Luteitalea sp. TBR-22: one gene and its partners. The protein of the gene in region 3 interacts with the protein of the main gene of each other region in a pairwise test. Links are inferred from orthologs where the notes say so. Each region holds a gene or a part of one and is shown on either strand. Other genes may lie near its edges.

Region 1 (6,870 bases), 840 kb from region 3 along the record:
AGCTCCCGGGCGCGGCGGGCCGCCTCGGCGCTGCGGATGCCGCAGTCCACCGACACGATGACGCGCACCCCCTCGGCGTGCAGGCGCTCCACCGCGGGCACCTGCAGCCCGTAGCCGTCGCGCAGCCGCTCGGGAATGAAGTGCGTGACGTCGCCGCCGAGCAGTTCGAGGGCCCGGCGCAGGATCACGGTGGAGGTGACGCCGTCCACGTCGTAGTCGCCGTGGATGGCGATGCGTTCGCGCCGCTCGAGCGCCGCGCAGAGGCGCTCGACCGCCGGCCGCATGTCGGCGAGCCGGTACGGATCGAAGAGCTGCGACAGTTCCGGGTGGAGGAACCGGTGCGCTGCCTCGGGGTCGCCGTGGCCGCGATGGCACAACAGGCGGGCGACGACCGGAGACACGTCGAGGGCCGCGGCCAGCGACTGCGCGGCCGTCTCGTCACACACGACGGGGTCCCAGATCAACGTGCGCATGGACAGGGGGTCCCGAGCGGGGACCCGATCAGGAAGCCGACCCGGCGATCTCGGCGCCGACGCGGCCGATGCGGCGGAACTTCTCGTAGCGGCGGTCGAGCCGCTCGGCCGACGACCACCCCATCGCCTGCTGCAGGGCGGGCCAGAGGGCTTCGTCGAGCCGGCGTGCCGATTCGTCGTAGTCCTGGTGGGCGCCGCCGAGCGGCTCGGGGATGATGCCGTCGCAGATGCCACGCCCGACCAGGTCCGGGGCGGTCATCTTCAGCGCGTCGGCAGCCTCGACCTTCTTGGCCGCGTCGCGCCACAGGATCGCCGCGCAGCCCTCGGGCGGAATCACGCTGTAGACCGCGTACTCCTGCATCAGCACGGTGTCGCCGACCGCGATGCCGAGCGCGCCGCCGCTGCCGCCCTCGCCGGTGACCACGACGACGATCGCCGTGTCGAGCACGGCCATCTCGCGCAGGTTCAGGGCGATCGCCTCGGCGATGCCCCGCTCTTCGGACTCCATGCCGGGGTAGGCGGCCGGGGTGTCCACCAGGCAGATGATCGGTCGCTTGAACTTGGCGGCCATCTGCATCGCCCGGAGGGCCTTGCGATAGCCCTCGGGGCGCGCGTAGCCGAAGTTGCGGGCGATCTTCTGCTTCGTGTCGCGGCCCTTCTGGTGGCCGACGATCAGCACCGGCTGGTCGTGGTACTGCGCAAAGCCGGCGACGATGGCCTGGTCGTCACCGAAGCGGCGGTCGCCGTGGATCTCGGTGAACCCGGGCCAGAGCCGGGCTGCGTAGTCGAGCAGGTAGGGGCGCTGCGGGTGGCGCGCCACCAGCACTCGCTGCCACGGCGTCAGCCGCGCGAAGATGTCCTGGCGCACCTGCCGGGCTCGCGCCTGCAGGCGGGCGATCTCGCCCGCGCGCTCCGGCGTCGAGGGCTGGCCGGTGAGGTGATCGATCTCCTTCAGGAGGGCGGCGACGGGCTCCTCGAACTCGAGGCTGTCCACGGGCATGACGAGTCAGGTTACCGCAATTTGACGGCCCCGACGCCGCACACGCGTTCGAGGTCGGCCACCAGTTGCTCGGAGGCGCGCACCTGCACGGCCAGCAGGTCCAGCCGGACGCGCATCGGCCGCGGCAGGTCGCGCACCTCGAGATCGAGGCGCACGCGCTTGTCGCCGCGGTGGCGCATCAGGATGTCGGCCACGTCCTCGATGGTCCGGCGTGAGGGGGTGCGCAGGGCGATGGCGACCTCGCGCGAGAGCGTCTCGTTCAGCGACGAAAGCGGCTTGATCTCGCTGGCCAGGATCTTCGCGCTGTCGTCGCCGGCCTCCAGCTTGCCCCGCACCAGGACCATGCGGTCGTTCTCGATCAGGGGGGCGTGGTGGCGGAACGTCTCGGGGAAGGCCACCACCTCGAGCGCACCGTCGAGGTCTTCGAGCATGAAGGCCGCCATGCGGTCGCCCTTCTTGGTCTTCACCTGCCGGACGCCACTGATGATGCCGCCCACCAGCACGTCGGCCATCGCCTCGGTGCACTGGCCGATCGGCCGGGCGCCGGCCTTGGCCAGGTCGTCCTGGTGCGCCGCCAGCGGGTGCCCCGAGAGGTACAGGCCGAGGGCCTCCTTCTCGAAGGCGAGCACCTGGGCCGAGGGCCAGGGCTCCGCATCGGGCAGGGCGAGGTCGGCCGCCGGCGTCTCGTCGCCGTCGTCGCCCCCGAGCAGGGCGGCGAACAACTGCGTCTGGCCCCGGTCGCGGTCCTTCTGCAGCCGGTTGCCCTGCTCCAGGGCCCTGTCGATCGCGGCGCAGAGGCGGGCCCGGCGTGAGGCGATCGGCTCGTGGGGCGGGGCGAGCGAGTCGAGCGCCCCGGCCTTGGCCAGGCTCTCGAGCACGCGCTTGTTCACCAGACGCAGGTCGGCGTGCTCGCACAGGGCGGCGAGCGACTCGATGCGTCCCCCCTGCTCCTGCCGGACCCTGAGGATGGACAGGATCGCCCCCTCGCCGACGTTCTTGACGGCCGTCAACCCGAAGCGGACGCCCTCAGGCTCGACCGTGAAGGGCAACTGGCTGAGGTTGACGTCGGGCGGCAGGACCGGCACGCCCAGGTCGCGGCACTCGCCGAGGTACTGCGACAGCTTGTCGGTGTTCTGCGCCTCGATGGTCAGCAACGCCGCCATGAAGTAGCGCGGGTAGTTGGCCTTCAGGTAGCCGGTCTGGTACGCGAGCAGCGCGTAGGTGGTCGAGTGCGACTTGTTGAAGCCGTAGCCGGCGAAGTACGCCAGCAGGTCGAAGATCTCGCCGGCCTTCTTCTCCGACAGGCCGTTGGCGGTGGCGCCCGCCACGAACCGGTCGCGCTGCGCCGCCATGACCTTGGGGTCCTTCTTCCCCATGGCCTTGCGGAGCAGGTCGGCCTCGCCCATCGTGAAGCCGCCGACGTCGCGCGCCACGCGCATGACCTGTTCCTGGTACGCGATGACCCCGTACGTGTCGCGCAGGATGGGCTCCATCTGCGGGACCATGTACGTGATCTCCTCGCGCCCGTGGCGACGGTTGACGAAGCTGTCGACCACGCCGGCGCCGAGCGGGCCGGGCCGGTACAGGGCATTGAGGGCGATGAGGTCGTCGAAGCGCGACGGCTTGGCCTTGCGCAGCACCTCGCGCATGCCCGAGGACTCGAACTGGAACACGCCGGCCGTCTGCCCCTCGGCAAACAGCTGGAACGTCCTGGCGTCGTCCATCGGGATCGCGTCGATGTCGAGGACCTGCCCGGTCGTGCGCGTGATCTCCTTGAGCGCGTCGTCGATCAGCGTCAGCGTGCTGAGGCCGAGGAAGTCCATCTTGAGGAGCCCCATCCTCTCGATTTCCTTCATCGCCCACTGCGTGACGATTTCGTCGCGCGCCCCCTTGTACAGCGGCGCGAAGTCGGTGATCGCCCGCGGCGCGATCACCACGCCGGCGGCGTGCACCGAGGCGTGCCGCGTCATCCCCTCGAGGCGCTGGCCGATGTCGAGCAGGTCCTTGACGCGCGGGTCGCTGTCGCGCAGCTGCTTGAGGAGCGGGTTCTCGACAAGTGCCTTCTCGAGCGTCATGTCGAGGGCCGGCGGGATCAGCTTGGCGACCTTGTCGACCTCGGCGTAGGTCATGTCCATGACGCGCCCGACGTCGCGCACCACGGCCTTGGCCTTCATCGTCCCGAACGTGATGATCTGGGCGACGTTCTCGCGCCCGTACTTGCGCGTGACGTAGTCGATCACCTCGCCGCGGCGTCGCTCGCAGAAGTCGATGTCGATGTCGGGCATCGACACGCGTTCCGGGTTCAGGAAGCGCTCGAAGATCAGGTCGAACTCGATCGGGTCGACGTCGGTGATGCGCAGGCACCAGGCGACGACGCTGCCGGCCGCCGAGCCGCGGCCCGGCCCGACGGGGATGCCCTGCTCGCGGGCGTACCGGATGAAGTCCCAGACGATGAGGAAGTACCCGGTGTACCCCATCTTCTTGATCATCGCGATCTCGTAGTCGAGTCGCGTCTCGTACTCCTCGAGCGTGTGGCGCAGCGCGCCGCGCGACATCAGCTCGCGCAGGCGCGGCAGGCGCGCGGCGAAGCCCTCGCGCGTCATGCGCTCGAAGTGATCGTCGAGGGTCTCCCCTTCCGGGACGTCGAAGTTCGGGAGGTGGTAGACCTTCGAGTCGAGGTCGACGTGGCAGCGCTCGGCGATGCGCGCGGTGTTGGTCAGCGCGTCCGGATACTCACCGAACCGCTCCCACATCTGCTCGGGGGTCTTCAGGTAGAACTCGTCGGAGCCGTACTTGAGGCGGTGTGCGTCGTTGACGGACTTCCCGGTGCCGATGCACAGCAGGATGTCGTGCGGCTTGTGGTCGCCGTGCCGCAGGTAGTGCACGTCGTTGGTGACGACCATCGGCAGGTCGAGCTCACGGGCCAGCGACGGCAGACTGTCGTTGACGATCTTCTGCTCGCGCAGCCCCTGGTACTGCATCTCGAGGAAGAAGTTGCCCTTGCCGAGGATCTCGGCGTACTGCCCCGCAGCGGTGCGCGCCTTGTCGATCTTGTCCTTGTAGATGCCCTCGGCGACCTCGCCCTTCAGGCAGCTGCTCAGGCCGATGAGGCCGGCGCTGTGCTGCTGGAGCAACTCCTTGTCGATGCGGGGCTTGTAGTAGAAGCCCTCGGTGTAGCCCGAGGACACCAGCTTGATGAGGTTGTGGTAGCCGACGTTGTTCTCGGCCAGCAGCACCAGATGGTTCTGGGTCTCGCCGGGCACCCCGCTCCGGTCGCGGCGGTCGCCGGGCGCGACGTAGACCTCGCAGCCGAGGATCGGCCGCACGCCGTGCTTCTTGGCGGTGTCGTAGAAGACCACCGACGAGAACATGTTGCCGTGCTCGGTCACCGCCAGCGACGGCATGCCGAGGCGCGCGGCTTCCTTCATCAGCTCGTCGACGCGGCACGCGCCGTCGAGCAACGAGTACTCCGTGTGCAGGTGGAGGTGGACGAAGTCCTTCACGCGCGCGTCACTCCCACTCGATGGTGCTCGGGGGCTTGCTGCTGACGTCGTACACGACGCGATTGATCCCGCGGACCTCGTTGATGATCCGGCTGGACACCTTCTTGAGCAAGGGGTACGGCAGCGGCGCCCAGTCGGCGGTCATGAAGTCGCTGGTCTGCACGGCCCGCAGCGCGACGACGTGCTCGTAGGTGCGCCCATCGCCCATCACCCCGACGCTGCGCACCGGCAGGAACACGGCGAAGGCCTGGCTCGTGAGGTCGTACCAGGTCCTGCCGGTGGCCTCGTCGATGGTGTGCCGCAACTCGTGGATGAAGATGTCGTCGGCGCGACGCAACAGGTCGGCGTACTCGGCCTTCACCTCGCCGAGGATCCGCACCCCGAGGCCGGGTCCCGGAAACGGGTGCCGATAGACCATCTCCGGTGGCAGGCCCAGCACCACCCCGAGCTCGCGCACCTCGTCCTTGAACAACTCGCGCAGCGGCTCCAGCAGCCGCAGGCCGAGCGTCTCGGGCAGGCCGCCGACGTTGTGGTGGCTCTTGATGGTCTTGGACTTCTTCGTCTTGGCCCCGCCCGACTCGACCACGTCGGGGTAGATCGTGCCCTGCGCCAGCCACTTGGCCTGCGTCAGCGCGGCGGCCTCCCGCTGGAACACCTCGACGAACTCGCGGCCGATGATCTTCCGCTTGGCCTCGGGGTCGGTCACGCCGGCGAGGTGCCCCAGGAACTGGGCGCGCGCGTCGACGTGCCGCACCTTCGCGTGCAACCGGCCCGCGAACATGTGCATCACCAGTTCGGCCTCGTTGAGCCGCAGCAGGCCGTGATCGACGAACACGCACGTGAGCTGATCGCCGATCGCCTTGTGGATCAGCGCCGCCGCGACGCTCGAGTCGACGCCGCCCGAGAGCCCGAGCACGACCTCGTCCTGCCCCACCTGCTCGCGGATGCGCGCCACGGCTTCACTCACGTAATCGCCCATCCGCCAGTCGCCACGCGCGCCACAGATGTCGCGCACGAACCGCGTGAGGATCGCCTGGCCCTGCAGCGTGTGGGTGACCTCGGGGTGGAACTGCACGGCGTAATACCCGCGCGCCTCGTCGGCCATGCCCGCGATCGGGCAACTCGGCGTCGAGGCCAGCAGCGAGAACCCCGGCGGCATGTCGGCCACCGAGTCCCCGTGGCTCATCCACACCTTGAGCATGGCGTGCCCGTCGGGCGTGCGGAAGTCCTCGAGATCCTCGAGCAGCCGCGTGTGCCCGTGCGGCCGCACCTCCGCGTACCCGAACTCCCGGTGATCACTCCAGGCGACCCGTCCGCCGAGCTGCGCCGCCATGGTCTGCATCCCGTAACAGATGCCGAGGACGGGCACGCCGAGGCCCCAGATCAGGTCCGGCGCGCGGAGTTGGTGATCCTCGTAGGTACTCCCGTGGCTTCCCGACAGGATGATCCCGATGGGCGCCAGGCGTCGGATGACCTCGTCGGCCACGTCGTGCGGGTGGATCTCGCAGTAGACGTGGGCCTCGCGCACGCGACGGGCGATGAGCTGCGTCACCTGCGATCCGAAGTCGAGGATCAGGATCGTCTGATGGGACATGGGGTTGACGGATGCCGATGCCGGAATGCCGATGCCCGAATCTCGGGAACCGGCCTGCGCGGAGCCGCTATTATAGCCAAGTGCCTCGCACCCAGACCACTACATCTCGCGGTCTTTCGGGCATTTACCGCATTTCCTTGGCACTGGCGCTGATCGCCGGCGCGGCCGCTCCTGCCGTCGCGCAGGCCGGCGGAGCGCCGCCGCCAGGCCCCGCTGCACCGGCCCAGGCGACCGGCCCGGCGGCGCCGACGAAGGCACCCGCCACGGCCGCGAAGGCCGAGGGCACGTCCGGCGCCCACG
Region 2 (5,663 bases), 1.9 Mb from region 3 along the record:
TCCGTCAGCAGCGTGCAGAGCTGCGCCGCGGCGCGCTGCACGGCGGCGGCGGGGTTGTTCAGCTCGTGGGCGAGGCCGGCCGAGAGCTTGCCGAGCGCCATCAGCTTCTCGCGGTGTGTCTCGCTGACGGCCTGTTCCCTGATGCGGTCGGCCATCATCCACACGAGGCGCTCGCCGACCTCGGGCAGTTCCCGCAGCAGGTCGGGGAAATGGCGCTTGTGCAGCAGGGCCGCTCGGCTGCGCTGCACCGCGCGAGCCGTGGCCCGCAGCGTCACCATGCGGGAATAGGGCAGCACGCCGCTCACGTCGCCCTCGTGCACGAAGATGAAGGGCTCCCCGGTGTCGGGACGGAGCACGTGCACCTCGCCGGCGATCATCATCGCCATCCACTCGGCGGTCTCGCCAGCGACGAAGATGTCCTGCCCGGCCTCGAAGGTGCGGTCCTCGGCCCGCTCCGCCAGCCAGGCGCGCCCGGAGTCGTCAACCGACTCGAGTATCGCCACGCGGGCGAGGGCCTCGGCGAGCGGCTGCGTGAAGGGATCGGCCATCTACTTCCCCGCGAGGTACTGGTGGACGAACTGGATGGCGACGGCGCCCTCGCCGACGCTCGACGCGACGCGCTTGACCGATCCGCACCGGACGTCGCCGGCGGCGAACACGCCCGGCACACACGTCTCGAGGAGCCACGGGTCGCGGCTCCTCGGCCATCCCTCCGGCCGCGTGCTGCCGGGAGGACGCGGGAGGTCGGGCCCCGTGTAGATGTAGCCGCGCGGGTCGCGCGCCACGACGTCGCCGAGCCAGTCGGTGTCCGGCGCGGCGCCGATCATCACGTAGAGGGAGGCTGCCTCCACCGTCCGCGCGCCCTCGCCCGACGGCGAGGCGAGGGTGAGGGAACGCAGGCGGTCGTCGCCCTCGGCGCCCACCACGCAGGTGTGCGTGAGGACCTCGATGTTGTCGCGCTGCCTGATGTTCGCAATCAGGTACTCCGACATGGTGGCCGACAGGTCGGGGCCCCTTACCAGCATCACGACCTTCCGGGCGAACTCCGCGAAGTTCAGCGCCGCCTGCCCGGCAGAGTTCGCGCCGCCCACGACGTACACGGTCTCGTCGCGACACGTGCGGGCCTCGGCCATCGAGGCGCCGTAATACACCCCGGCGCCGGTGAACCGGTCGAGGCCGTCGACGCCGGTGATCTTGCGCCACTGCACGCCCATCGCGAGCACCACGGCAGAGGCCTGCACCTCGTGCCCATCGGCCAGGCGCAGCACCTTGTACTCGTGCTCCACCCGCATCGCCGTCACGGCCTGCGGGCTGACGATCTCGACGTGGAACTTGCGCGCCTGCGCCACCGCGCGCGTGGTGAGGTCGCGCCCCGACAGGCCCGCCGGGAATCCGAGGTAGTTCTCGATCCGGGCGCTCAGGCCGGCCTGCCCGCCCGGCGCATCGCGGTCGAGCAGCAGCGTCCGCAGCCCTTCCGAGGCGCCGTAGACGCTCGAGGTGAGGCCGGCGGGGCCGGCGCCGACCACCACGAGGTCGTAGCGTTCGAGCTCGGCGCGCGTCTGCAGGTGCAGGTGGGTGGCCAGCGCCTGGACGTCCGGGCGCTCGAGGCGCAGGCCCTCCTGCGTCACGAGCAGGGGTAGCGCGGGCCACTCGTCGCCCACCAACGCGGTGAGGGCCTCACGACCTTCCGGGCTCGCCGTGTCGTGGTACCGGTACGGCGCCCGGTTGCGCGCCAGGAACTCGCGCAGCTGGTAGCACTCGCGCGACCAGCGATCGCCGAAGAGGAGCGTGCGCGCATCTTCGTGGCGTGCCTCGGCGCGCCAGGCCGCGAGGAGGTCGTCGAGCGGCGAGAACAGCTCGGTCGGGTTCCACGGCTTGGTGAGGTACAGGTCCAGGCGGGCGCGATTGACGCCACGGATCGCGACGTCGGTGTCGGCATAGGCCGTCAGCAGGACGCGCTTGGTATGCGGCGAGGCGTCGCGAACCTTCGTGAGCAGGTCCACGCCGCCCATGCCCGGCATGCGCTCGTCCGACAGCACCAGCGCGATCGGCTGCCGGCGCTGGCGCAGGCGGTCGACAAGATCGAGGGCAGCGGCGCCGGAGTCGGCGGCGAGGACCTCGTATTGCCGGTCGGCCGGGGTGTCGTCCTCGTCGTAGTGCTCGCGAAGGTCGCGCACGATCGCGCCGCGGACACCGGGGTCGTCATCCACCGCGAGCAGGACTGGATTGGGCATGGCTGCTGTCGAACTGCAGTCATGGTAGCCGGTTCGGCGTACAGGGCCGACTGGACGATCGGGCGGGGGTCGCCCGGCGCCATAGACACGACGAGCCGCCTCGAGGGGCGGCTCGTGACGCACGCGCCGGCGACGCGTGCGGCGTGATGACCGGGTACGTTAGCGGCCGGCGACGCCGAGCATGTTACGGCTGAGGTAATCCGTCATCGTGTAGAAGACGAGAATGCCGAGGAACAGGAACCCGGCGGCGGCGGTCACCTGCACCAGCTTCGGGCTGTACTTCACTTCCATGAAGATCAGCACGACGAGCAACGCCTTGGTGACGGCCACCGCCATCGCCACGGGCAGGTTGAAGTAGCCGAGGTTCACGCGCGACACCAGCACGGTGACGACGGTGAGGACCATGAGCGCCGCGAAGACGGCGAAGAGCTGCGATTTCGGAGCGACGTGGGACATTCGTTGACGCCTAACGCTTAACGCTTAACGCTTGAGGACCAGTAGCCGCCGGGTGCCCAGGGCACCGAGGCACCCGTCACGCCGAAGCCCGGAAGGGGCGAAGGCGGACCGCCCGGTTCACATCAGGTACAGCAACGGGAACAGGAAGATCCAGACGATGTCGACGAAGTGCCAGTACAGGCCGAACAGCTCGATCGGCGTGTACCACTCCGGCGTGAACCTGCCCTTCATCGCCATGACGATCAGCGGCACGAGCACGAAGCCGCCGAGGATCATGTGGGTGGCGTGCAGGCCGGTCATGCCGAAGTACAGCGAGAAGTAGATCTCGGCGCCGTTCTTCAGGTTGGCGTCGTGGAAGGCGAAGTGCTTGCCCGGCACGAGGTGGTGGGTGAACTTCTCCGAGTACTCGACGACCTTGACGCCCAGGAAGATGCTCCCGAGCACCAGCGTCGCGATCAGGAAGAACACCAGCGCCGACTTCTCGCCCGTCTTGCTGGCGCGCACCGCGAGGGCCATCGTCAGCGAGCTGCCGATCAGGACGGCCGTGTTGAACAGGCCGAGCCACACGTTGAGCTCGTGGCTGGCCTCGTGGAACGAGGCGTTGTACATCCAGCGGTACAGGATGTACGCCATGAAGAAGCCGCCGAAGAACAGCACTTCGGTGACCAGGAACATCCACATCCCGAGCGTGCTGGCGTTCTGCTGCTGCTCGAGCGTGTCGAAGTGGTGCTGCAGCGCCGGGTGATGCGCGGCGTGCGCGGACGAGTGGCTCACCTCAGTGCTCCTCGGGGGCGTAGTAGTACGCGGGCTTGGTCACGATCGGCGTGACCTCGAAGTTCGCGGTCGGCGGCGGCGAAGTCGTCTCCCACTCCAGGCCGTAGGCGCCCCACGGGTTCGGTCCGGCCGGCTGGCCCTTCAGGGCCGAGTAGGTCAGGTAGAACGCCGGGAGCAGGAAGCCGATGCCGAGGATCGACGCGCCGGCCGACGACAGGATGTTGAGCACCTGCCACGACAGCTCCTCCACCGGGTAGGCGTGGTACCGGCGCGGCATGCCGAGGTAGCCGAGCACGAACTGCGGGAAGAACGTCAGGTTGAACCCGACGAACACCAGCACCGCGGCCACCTTCGCCCATCCCTCGGAGTACAGCTTGCCGGTCATCTTCGGCCACCAGAAATGCAGGCCGCCGAGGTACGCCGTGACCGTGCCGCCGACCATCACGTAGTGGAAGTGCGCCACCACGAAGTAGGTGTCGTGGACGTGGATGTCGAGGCCGATGGCGGCCAGGAACAGGCCGGTCAGGCCGCCGATGGTGAACAGCCCGATGAAGCCGAGCGCGTAGAGCATCGGCGAGGCGAGCTCCACCGAGCCGCGGTACAGCGTCGCCGTCCAGTTGAACACCTTGATGGCCGAGGGGATGGCCACCAGGAAGCTCAGGATCGAGAACACCATGGCGGCGAGCACCGACTGGCTCGTCGTGAACATGTGGTGGCCCCACACCAGGAAGCCGACCAGCGCGATGCCGAGGCTGGCGATGGCGACCATCTTGTAGCCGAACACCGGCTTGCGCGAGAACGCCGACACCAGTTCCGAGATCACGCCCATCGCCGGCAGCACCATGATGTAGACCGCCGGGTGCGAGTAGAACCAGAACAGGTGCTGGTACAGGACCGGGTCGCCGCCCAGCGCCGGGTTGAAGAAGCCGAGGCCGAGGGTGCGCTCGAGCACGACCATCAACAGCGTCACGGCGACCACCGGCGTGCCGAGGATCATGATCAGGCTGGCGGCGTAGTGCGACCAGATGAACAGCGGCAGGCGGTCCCACGTCATGCCCGGCGCGCGCATCGTGTGGATGGTGACGATGAAGTTGATGCCGGTGAAGATCGACGAGAAGCCCGCGATGAACGCCCCGAGGCCGGTCAGCACGACGTGGGTGTTCGAGGCCGCCGTCGAGTACGGCGTGTAGAACGTCCAGCCCGTGTCGACGCCGCCCGAGACGAGCGCCGCGACACCGAACAGGCCACCGGCCATGTAGACGTACCAGCTGGCGAGGTTCAGTCGGGGGAACGCCAGGTCCTTGGCGCCGATCATGATGGGCACCAGGAAGTTGCCCAGGATGGTCGGCACGACCGGGATCAGGAAGAAGAACACCATCACCACGCCGTGCGCGGTGAAGACCTTGTTGTACGTCTCGGCCGTGAGCAGGTCGCCGCGCGGCGTCGCCAGCTCGAGCCGGATGAGCATCGCGAAGATGCCGCCGACCAGGAAGAACGCCGACACGGCGTACAGGTACAGCAGCGCGATGCGCTTGTGGTCCTTGGTGAAGAACCACGACATGGCGCCGTGCGTCGCGTTGATGTAATGCACCTCGGGCGTGGTGGGCGCCTGGCTGGCAGACGGTGCGGGTTCGGTTCTGACGTCGTGCATGGCCGTGTCCTAGTGCGTGCCCGCGGCCGGGGCCGCCTCGTGGGTGCCAGCCGCCCCTGCAGGCGCGGCGCCCGGCTTCTCGAGCGACTTGATGTACGCGATGAGCGAGACGAGGGCGTCCTCGCTGATCTGGCCCTGATAGGTGGGCATGATCGGCTGGTAGTTGGGCACCATCTTCGCCTGCGGGTTGAGGATCGACTCGCGCAGGTACGCCTCGTCGACGTGCACGCTGCTGCCGTCGGCCAGCGCCTGCGACTTGCCGAAGACGCCGACCAGCGACGGCCCGCGCCCCTTGCCGTCCTCGCGGTGGCAGGTGACGCAGCCGAGCGTGGTGAACTCCTGCTCGCCGTTGGAGGTCAGCGTCCCGGCCGGCGCGCCCGCGGCGAGCCACTGCTGGTACGCGCGCGGCTCCATCGCGATGACCTTGCCGATCATCCCCGAGTGCTGCGTGCCGCAGTACTCGGCGCAGAACAGCTGGTACTCGCCCGGCTTGGTGGCCTCGAACCACATCGTCGTGGTCTTGCCGGGCACGGCGTCCATCTTCTGGC
Region 3 (5,603 bases):
TGCCGCCAGGCGCGGTGGTCGAACTGCCCTTCTGGTACATCCGCACCGACTTCCCGCGCCACTCGCGGTACATGCTGCTCTCGACGTACCACTGGCACCCGCTCGTGAACGGCTACAGCGACCACATCCCGCAGTGGTTCCGCGACGAGGTGGTGCGCATCAGCAGCTTCCCCACCGCCGAGTCGCTGCAGATCGTGGTCGACCGCCACCAGGCGAAGTACGCGATCTTCCACACGCGGCACTACGACAGCCGCAGCCGGATGCGCCTGCGCGAGCGGCTCGAGCAGTACAGGGACTACGTGCGGCCCCTCTTCACCGAAGGCGACGTGTGGCTCTACGAGATCGTCGGGGCGCCGCGCTAGCGTTCTTCGTGCTCCTCGCGCTGGCGCACACGTGGCCGCTGGTCACCGCGCCGGCCACGCTCTCGCGCACCGACAGCGCCGACGGCCTGCTCAACCAGTGGATCCTCGGCTGGGTGGCGCACGCCCTCGCGACGCAACCGCTGTCGCTGTTCGACGCCAACATCTTCTTCCCCGAGCCGCGCACGCTGGCGTTCTCGGAACACCTCGTGGTGCCCGCCCTCTTCTCGGCCCCCGTCTTCTGGGCAGGCGGCGGGCCGGTGCTCGCCTACAACGTCACGCTCTGGATCGGCCTCGCGCTCACCGGGTGGACGATGGCGTTGGTGGTGCACCGGTGGACGGGCGACTGGTACGCCGCGCTGCTGGCTGGCAGCCTCGCCGCCTTCAACACCGACACGCTCACGCGCATGGCCCACATCCAGGCGATGCACGTCGAGTTCCTGCCGCTGGCCCTGCTTGCGCTCGACGACACGCTGCGCTCGGGATCGCGTCGCGACGCCCTGCGCCTCGGGCTCTACGCCGCGCTGCAGATGCTCTGCTCGGGCTACCTGCTGGTGATGACCGGCGTGTCGCTGGCCGTCGGCGTACTGGTGCGGCCGCGCGACTGGCTCGGCGCCCGGGCGAGGACCGTGCTGCCGTCCCTGGCGCTCGCCATCGGTGTGATGGCGCTTCTTTGCGCGCCGTTCCTGCTCCAGTACTACCGCGTCCAGCAGGATCAGGGCCTCACGCGCTCGGTGGACGAAGTGCGCCAGTACGCCGGGGCGTGGGCCAACTTCGTGGCGACCGGTGCGCGCGTCCATTACGAGACGTGGAACGCCAGCCTCTATCGACAGGCCAACTCCGCAGCCTTCCCGGGCGTGACCCCATGGCTGCTCGCGCTCGTCGCGGTCGGCGCCGGCATCGCCTGGCGTGACCCGCGGGCCCGCACGTGGCTCGCCATCGGGCTGGTGGGCGCGGCGTTGAGCTTCGGACCGGAGTTGCCAGGCTATGCCGTGCTGTATCGCGTCGTGCCGATCCTGCAGGGCATCCGCGCCGTCGCCCGCTTCGCGCTGCTGCCGCTGCTGGCCGTCGGCGTGCTCGGTGCGTTCGGCCTCGCATGGCTGCGCACGCGCCTCGAGGCGCGCGGCGCGGGCCGCGCGGCGCACGCCCTCGGCGTGGCGGCAGTGGTGCTCGTGAACGTCGAGAACACGCGCGTGCCGATGGGGTTCGTCGAGTTCGACGGCATCCCCGCCATGTACCAGGCACTCGCACGCGAGCCGAACGCCATCGTCGCGGAACTGCCGTTCCCCGAGCCGGCGCGCGTCGCCGTCAACGCGGCCGCCGTGCAGGCCTCCACGGCGCATTGGAAGCCGCTGCTCAACGGGTACTCCGGCTACACGCCCAGGAGCTACGTGGACCACTACCTGGCGTTCCAGGGCTTCCCCGGCACCGACAGCATCGATGCCCTCCGCCGCGCCGGCGTCACCCACATCGTCGTCCACGTCGGCCAGGCTCCCGATGCCGTGGCCGCCTTGCAGAAGATGCCGGCCGTGACGCTGCTCGCGTCCGACACCGAACGCCGCATCTATCGGATACGGTGATGCTGACCGACTCGCAGGTGCCCAGCCGGGTCTGTGACGGCCCCTTGCCGGTCGGACTGAAGTTCGACCGCCACGAACCTCGTGGGTCGCGGGCGTCATCAAGCACTCCGTGGGCGTCGACGTTCACGTCAACGCACGGAACTCACATTCCTGCTGGCCCGGCTCGGACAGCCGGCCCTACCTTACGATGCTGACACCCTCAGAGAAAGCGTCCCGGTTCACCGAGTCGGTCATCCGCGAGATGACCCGCGTGGCGCTCGCCCACGGCGCCGTCAACCTCTCGCAAGGATTCCCCGACTTCCCCGCTCCCGACGAGGTCAAGGCTGCGGCTGTACGTGCCGTCGAGGCCGACGTCAACCAGTACGCGGTCACCTGGGGAGCCGCGCCGCTGCGCGCCGCGATCGGCGAGCACATGCAGCGGCACTACGACGTCGCCATCGAACCGGATCGCCAGGTGACGGTGTGCTGCGGATCCACCGAGGCCATGATTGCGACGCTGCTCGCGACGGTGAATCCCGGCGACGAGGTGATCGTCTTCGAGCCGTACTACGAGAACTACGGGCCCGACGCCATCCTCTCCGGCGCGACGCCACGCTACGTGCGCCTGCACGAGCCCGGCTGGACGATCGACCCGGATGAACTGCGCGCCGCCGTCACGCCGAGGACACGCGCCATCATCCTGAACTCGCCGCACAACCCGACCGGCAAGGTGTTCACGCGCGAGGAACTGCAGTTGGTGGCCGACCTGTGTCAAGAGCACGACCTGCTGGCGATCACCGACGAGATCTACGAGTTCATCGTGTACGGCGAGGCGCGGCACGTCCCGCTCTGCACCTTGCCCGGTATGGCGGAACGGACCGTCACCATCAGCAGCCTGTCAAAGTCGTTCAGCGTGACCGGCTGGCGCATCGGCTGGGCCATCGCGCCGCCGTCGTTGGCCGGGGCGATTCGCAAGGTGCACGACTTCCTGACGGTCGGCGCGCCGGCGCCGCTGCAGGACGCGGCGGCTTTCGCGCTGCGCATGCCCGACGCGTACTTCACGTCGCTCGCGGCGCACTACGACATGCGACGGCAGCGCTGCGTCGCGATGCTCGAGCGCTGCGGCTTCGCGCCACGCGTGCCCGACGGCGCGTACTACGTGATGACCGACACGCGCGAGCCGCTCGCCCGCGTCCGGGCGAAGGGTCGCGGACCCGAGTCCGACGATGACGTGAGCGTGGCGCGGTGGCTGGCGGCGGAGGTGGGAGTGGCGGCAGTGCCGGGCAGCAGCTTCTACCGCCCGGGAACCGGCGGCCGCGCGTGCCTGCGCTTCTGCTTCTGCAAGAAGGAGGAGACGCTGGCCGCCGCGGAGGAACGCCTCTTCGCGGTGTTCGTGTAATTTGAGATTTGAAATTTGAAATGGCCCGGCGGCCGGCCTCCCGGCCTGGCCGCTTGGGGCGTCCCGAGGGGCGACGGCGAAGCCGCGCCCCGCGAGAATTTCAAATGTCCAATTTCGAATTGCCGCGTTCCCGCTTCACCCAGGCATTGGCGAGGAGCGGCAACAACACCACCTGCGCGATCGCCGCGGGCAGGCCCGGCAGCATCGCGGCCTGGAGGTAGACGGGGAACGCGGTCGTAATCGCGCCAGTCACCACCATCACGGCGAGGAACACGAGCCGACCGCCGATCACCGAGGCGAGCGCGGCCTCGAACCGTCCACGGTGCAGCACCTGCACCATGAAGCCGGCAATGGCGCCGTAGGCGGCGAGTTCGAAGGTCATCGACGGCAGCACCGCGGGTCGCGGCATGCCGGTCATCAGGTAGCTCAGGACGGGCGAGGCCGCGCCGATGATCGCGCCGGAGCGCCAGCCGTAGACGAGGCCGGCGAGGATCGCGGGCCAGTGCATCGGCAACAACTGCCGCACGGGCAGGGCCAGCGCGTGGATCGCGGCGGGCAGGGCCCAGGCGGCGGCCAACAGCAGGCCGAGCTGGATCGTCAGTGCGCGCGGATGCCGGGCCGGCAGCGTCCAGGCCGGCGCGTGGGTCGAATGGGTCTGGGCCACGCCGGAGATTCTACTCCGCGAGGACGTCGGCGTAGAGGCGGCGGTAGTCCACGGCCGTGCCCAGGATCTTCTTGACGTACATCTGGGTCTCGGGGAACGGGATGTCGTCGATGAACTCGGCCTGTTCGAGACCGCCCCGCTCGGCCTTCCACCGGATCACGCGCGCCGCGCCGGCGTTGTAGGCGGCCAGGGCATACGGCACGCCGTCGTGGTTGCGAATCAGGGTGGCGAGGTAGCGGGTTCCCAGGCGGACGTTGGTCTCCGGGTCGGTCAGTCGCTGGGTCGTGAACCGCGGCACGCCCTCGGCGCGCGCCAGTTGGCGCCCCGTCGACGGCAGGATCTGCATCAGCCCCCAGGCGTTGGCCGGCGACCGCACGTCGGCCACGTACGACGACTCCTGCGCGATGAGAGCGGCGACCAGGAACGGGTCGAGGCCGTGCTGCGCCGAGTAGCGCTTGATGTACGGGACGTAGTCGATCGGGAAGATCACTTCCTGGATGGCGCGCGGCAGCGCATCGCCGCGCACCGACAGGTACTGCGGGTACGCCTGCCGCATCGTGTTGATGGCGGGGCGATTCTCGCCCTGCTGACGGTAGACCCACGCCAGCGTCGCGTCGAGCTTGGGCGAGCGACCGTGGGCGCGCTGCGCGTGCGTGATCTCGGCGATCGCCTCGTCGAACATGCCCGCGGCGACCAGCCACGTGATCAGGTCGGCGGTCGGTGGCGGGCTCGCGGCCGCCATTCGTGCATCGGGCACCATGGGCGAGGCGCCGTCGCCCGGGCCATCGCCCAGCGCGTCGGCCTCTCCCCCGTCGATCGCCACCCCCATGCCACTCGAGGCGGCCATGGTCGCCGGCGTCGGCAACGGCGCGCCGAGCCGGCCGAGCGCCTCGGCGGCCAGTCGCCCGTAGTACGAGTGCAGGTAGTCGACGACGGCCAGGGACAGTCGCTGGGTCGCGCCCGCGGTGTCACCCTGCTTCTCGTGCGCCCGGCCCGACCAGTAGATCCACGCCGGACGGGTGTTGGCGCGCGGGATGCTCGCCGCCGCCAGGTCGAACACGCGCGCGGCCTCGTCGTAGCGGCCGGCGCGATAGGACCACCAGCCGTACTTCCAGGCGGCGCGCTCGGCGTACCGGCCCGACGGGTTGCGGTCGAACAGGCGGCGGAAGATTGTCGCGGCCTCGGCGTCCGCGTCGGCCTTCACGAGCGCGATGGCATGCTCGCTGAGCGCGCGCTCGATCCACGCGTCGGCCGCGGTACCTGCCGGGGTGGCGGCCATCGCGTCGAGGGCCTCGCGGTACTCGGCGGCACGGCCCTGCTCACGGAGGGCCACGGCGGCCAGGTACTGTGCCTCGCCGTGTCCGACCCCGCGTGCCGCGAGGTCGCCGAGCGTGGCCAGTTGCGTCGCGCAGCGCTTCAACGCACAGGCCGCCTGTGCCAGGCGCAGGTTGAGGCGGTCGCGGCGCGCCTGCGCTTCGGCCGCATCGGGGCTGGCGGCCAGCAGCGGCTCGAGCAGCTTCAAGGCGGCTTCGGCGTCGGCGGCGCGGCCAGCGGCGAGCAGGGCCTCGGCACGCGTGAGGTCGTGCGGGAAGGCGTCGGGAGTGCCGACGGCCGCCGTGTTC

What was found.
Region 1: the proteins of TBR22_RS09500 (region 3) and TBR22_RS13015 interact in binary tests that used the Escherichia coli proteins (3 or more experiments, as listed by UniProt). The link is inferred for Luteitalea sp. TBR-22 from one-to-one orthologs.
Region 2: the proteins of TBR22_RS09500 (region 3) and ctaD interact in binary tests that used the Escherichia coli proteins (3 or more experiments, as listed by UniProt). The link is inferred for Luteitalea sp. TBR-22 from one-to-one orthologs.

What each region holds. Positions count from the first base shown.
Region 1 is NZ_AP024452.1:3,155,098-3,161,967, forward strand. What follows is about bases 1,285-5,364. They hold TBR22_RS13015 (DNA polymerase III subunit alpha), read right to left. Parts: upstream 4,977-5,364; coding sequence 1,485-4,976; downstream 1,285-1,484. Other genes in these bases: TBR22_RS13010 (acetyl-CoA carboxylase carboxyltransferase subunit alpha), read right to left, coding at 1,285-1,473; guaA (glutamine-hydrolyzing GMP synthase), read right to left, coding at 4,984-5,364. Outside these bases: single-stranded-DNA-specific exonuclease RecJ, read right to left, coding at 1-473; more of TBR22_RS13010, read right to left, coding at 502-1,284; more of guaA, read right to left, coding at 5,365-6,570; TBR22_RS13025 (PQQ-binding-like beta-propeller repeat protein), read left to right, coding at 6,708-6,870. UniProt on the Escherichia coli protein: DNA polymerase III is a complex, multichain enzyme responsible for most of the replicative synthesis in bacteria. This DNA polymerase also exhibits 3' to 5' exonuclease activity. The alpha chain is the DNA polymerase catalytic subunit.
Region 2 is NZ_AP024452.1:393,690-399,352, reverse strand. What follows is about bases 2,791-5,663. They hold ctaD (cytochrome c oxidase subunit I), read right to left. Parts: upstream 5,116-5,663; coding sequence 3,466-5,115; downstream 2,791-3,465. Other genes in these bases: coxB (cytochrome c oxidase subunit II), read right to left, coding at 5,125-5,663; TBR22_RS01695 (cytochrome c oxidase subunit 3), read right to left, coding at 2,808-3,464. Also shown: TBR22_RS01710 (sensor histidine kinase), read right to left, coding at 1-548; TBR22_RS01705 (FAD-dependent oxidoreductase), read right to left, coding at 549-2,234; TBR22_RS01700 (cytochrome C oxidase subunit IV family protein), read right to left, coding at 2,394-2,690. UniProt on the Escherichia coli protein: Cytochrome bo(3) ubiquinol oxidase is the terminal enzyme in the aerobic respiratory chain of E.coli that predominates when cells are grown at high aeration.
Region 3 is NZ_AP024452.1:2,316,594-2,322,196, reverse strand. The notes cover bases 1,409-4,221. They hold TBR22_RS09500 (pyridoxal phosphate-dependent aminotransferase), read left to right. Parts: upstream 1,409-2,126; coding sequence 2,127-3,317; downstream 3,318-4,221. Other genes in these bases: TBR22_RS09490 (lytic transglycosylase domain-containing protein), read right to left, coding at 3,992-4,221; TBR22_RS09495 (ECF transporter S component), read right to left, coding at 3,418-3,981; TBR22_RS09505 (hypothetical protein), read left to right, coding at 1,409-1,939. Outside these bases: TBR22_RS09510 (hypothetical protein), read left to right, coding at 1-362; more of TBR22_RS09505, read left to right, coding at 371-1,408; more of TBR22_RS09490, read right to left, coding at 4,222-5,603. UniProt on the Escherichia coli protein: Shows aminotransferase activity with methionine and histidine as substrates, and to a lesser extent also with phenylalanine.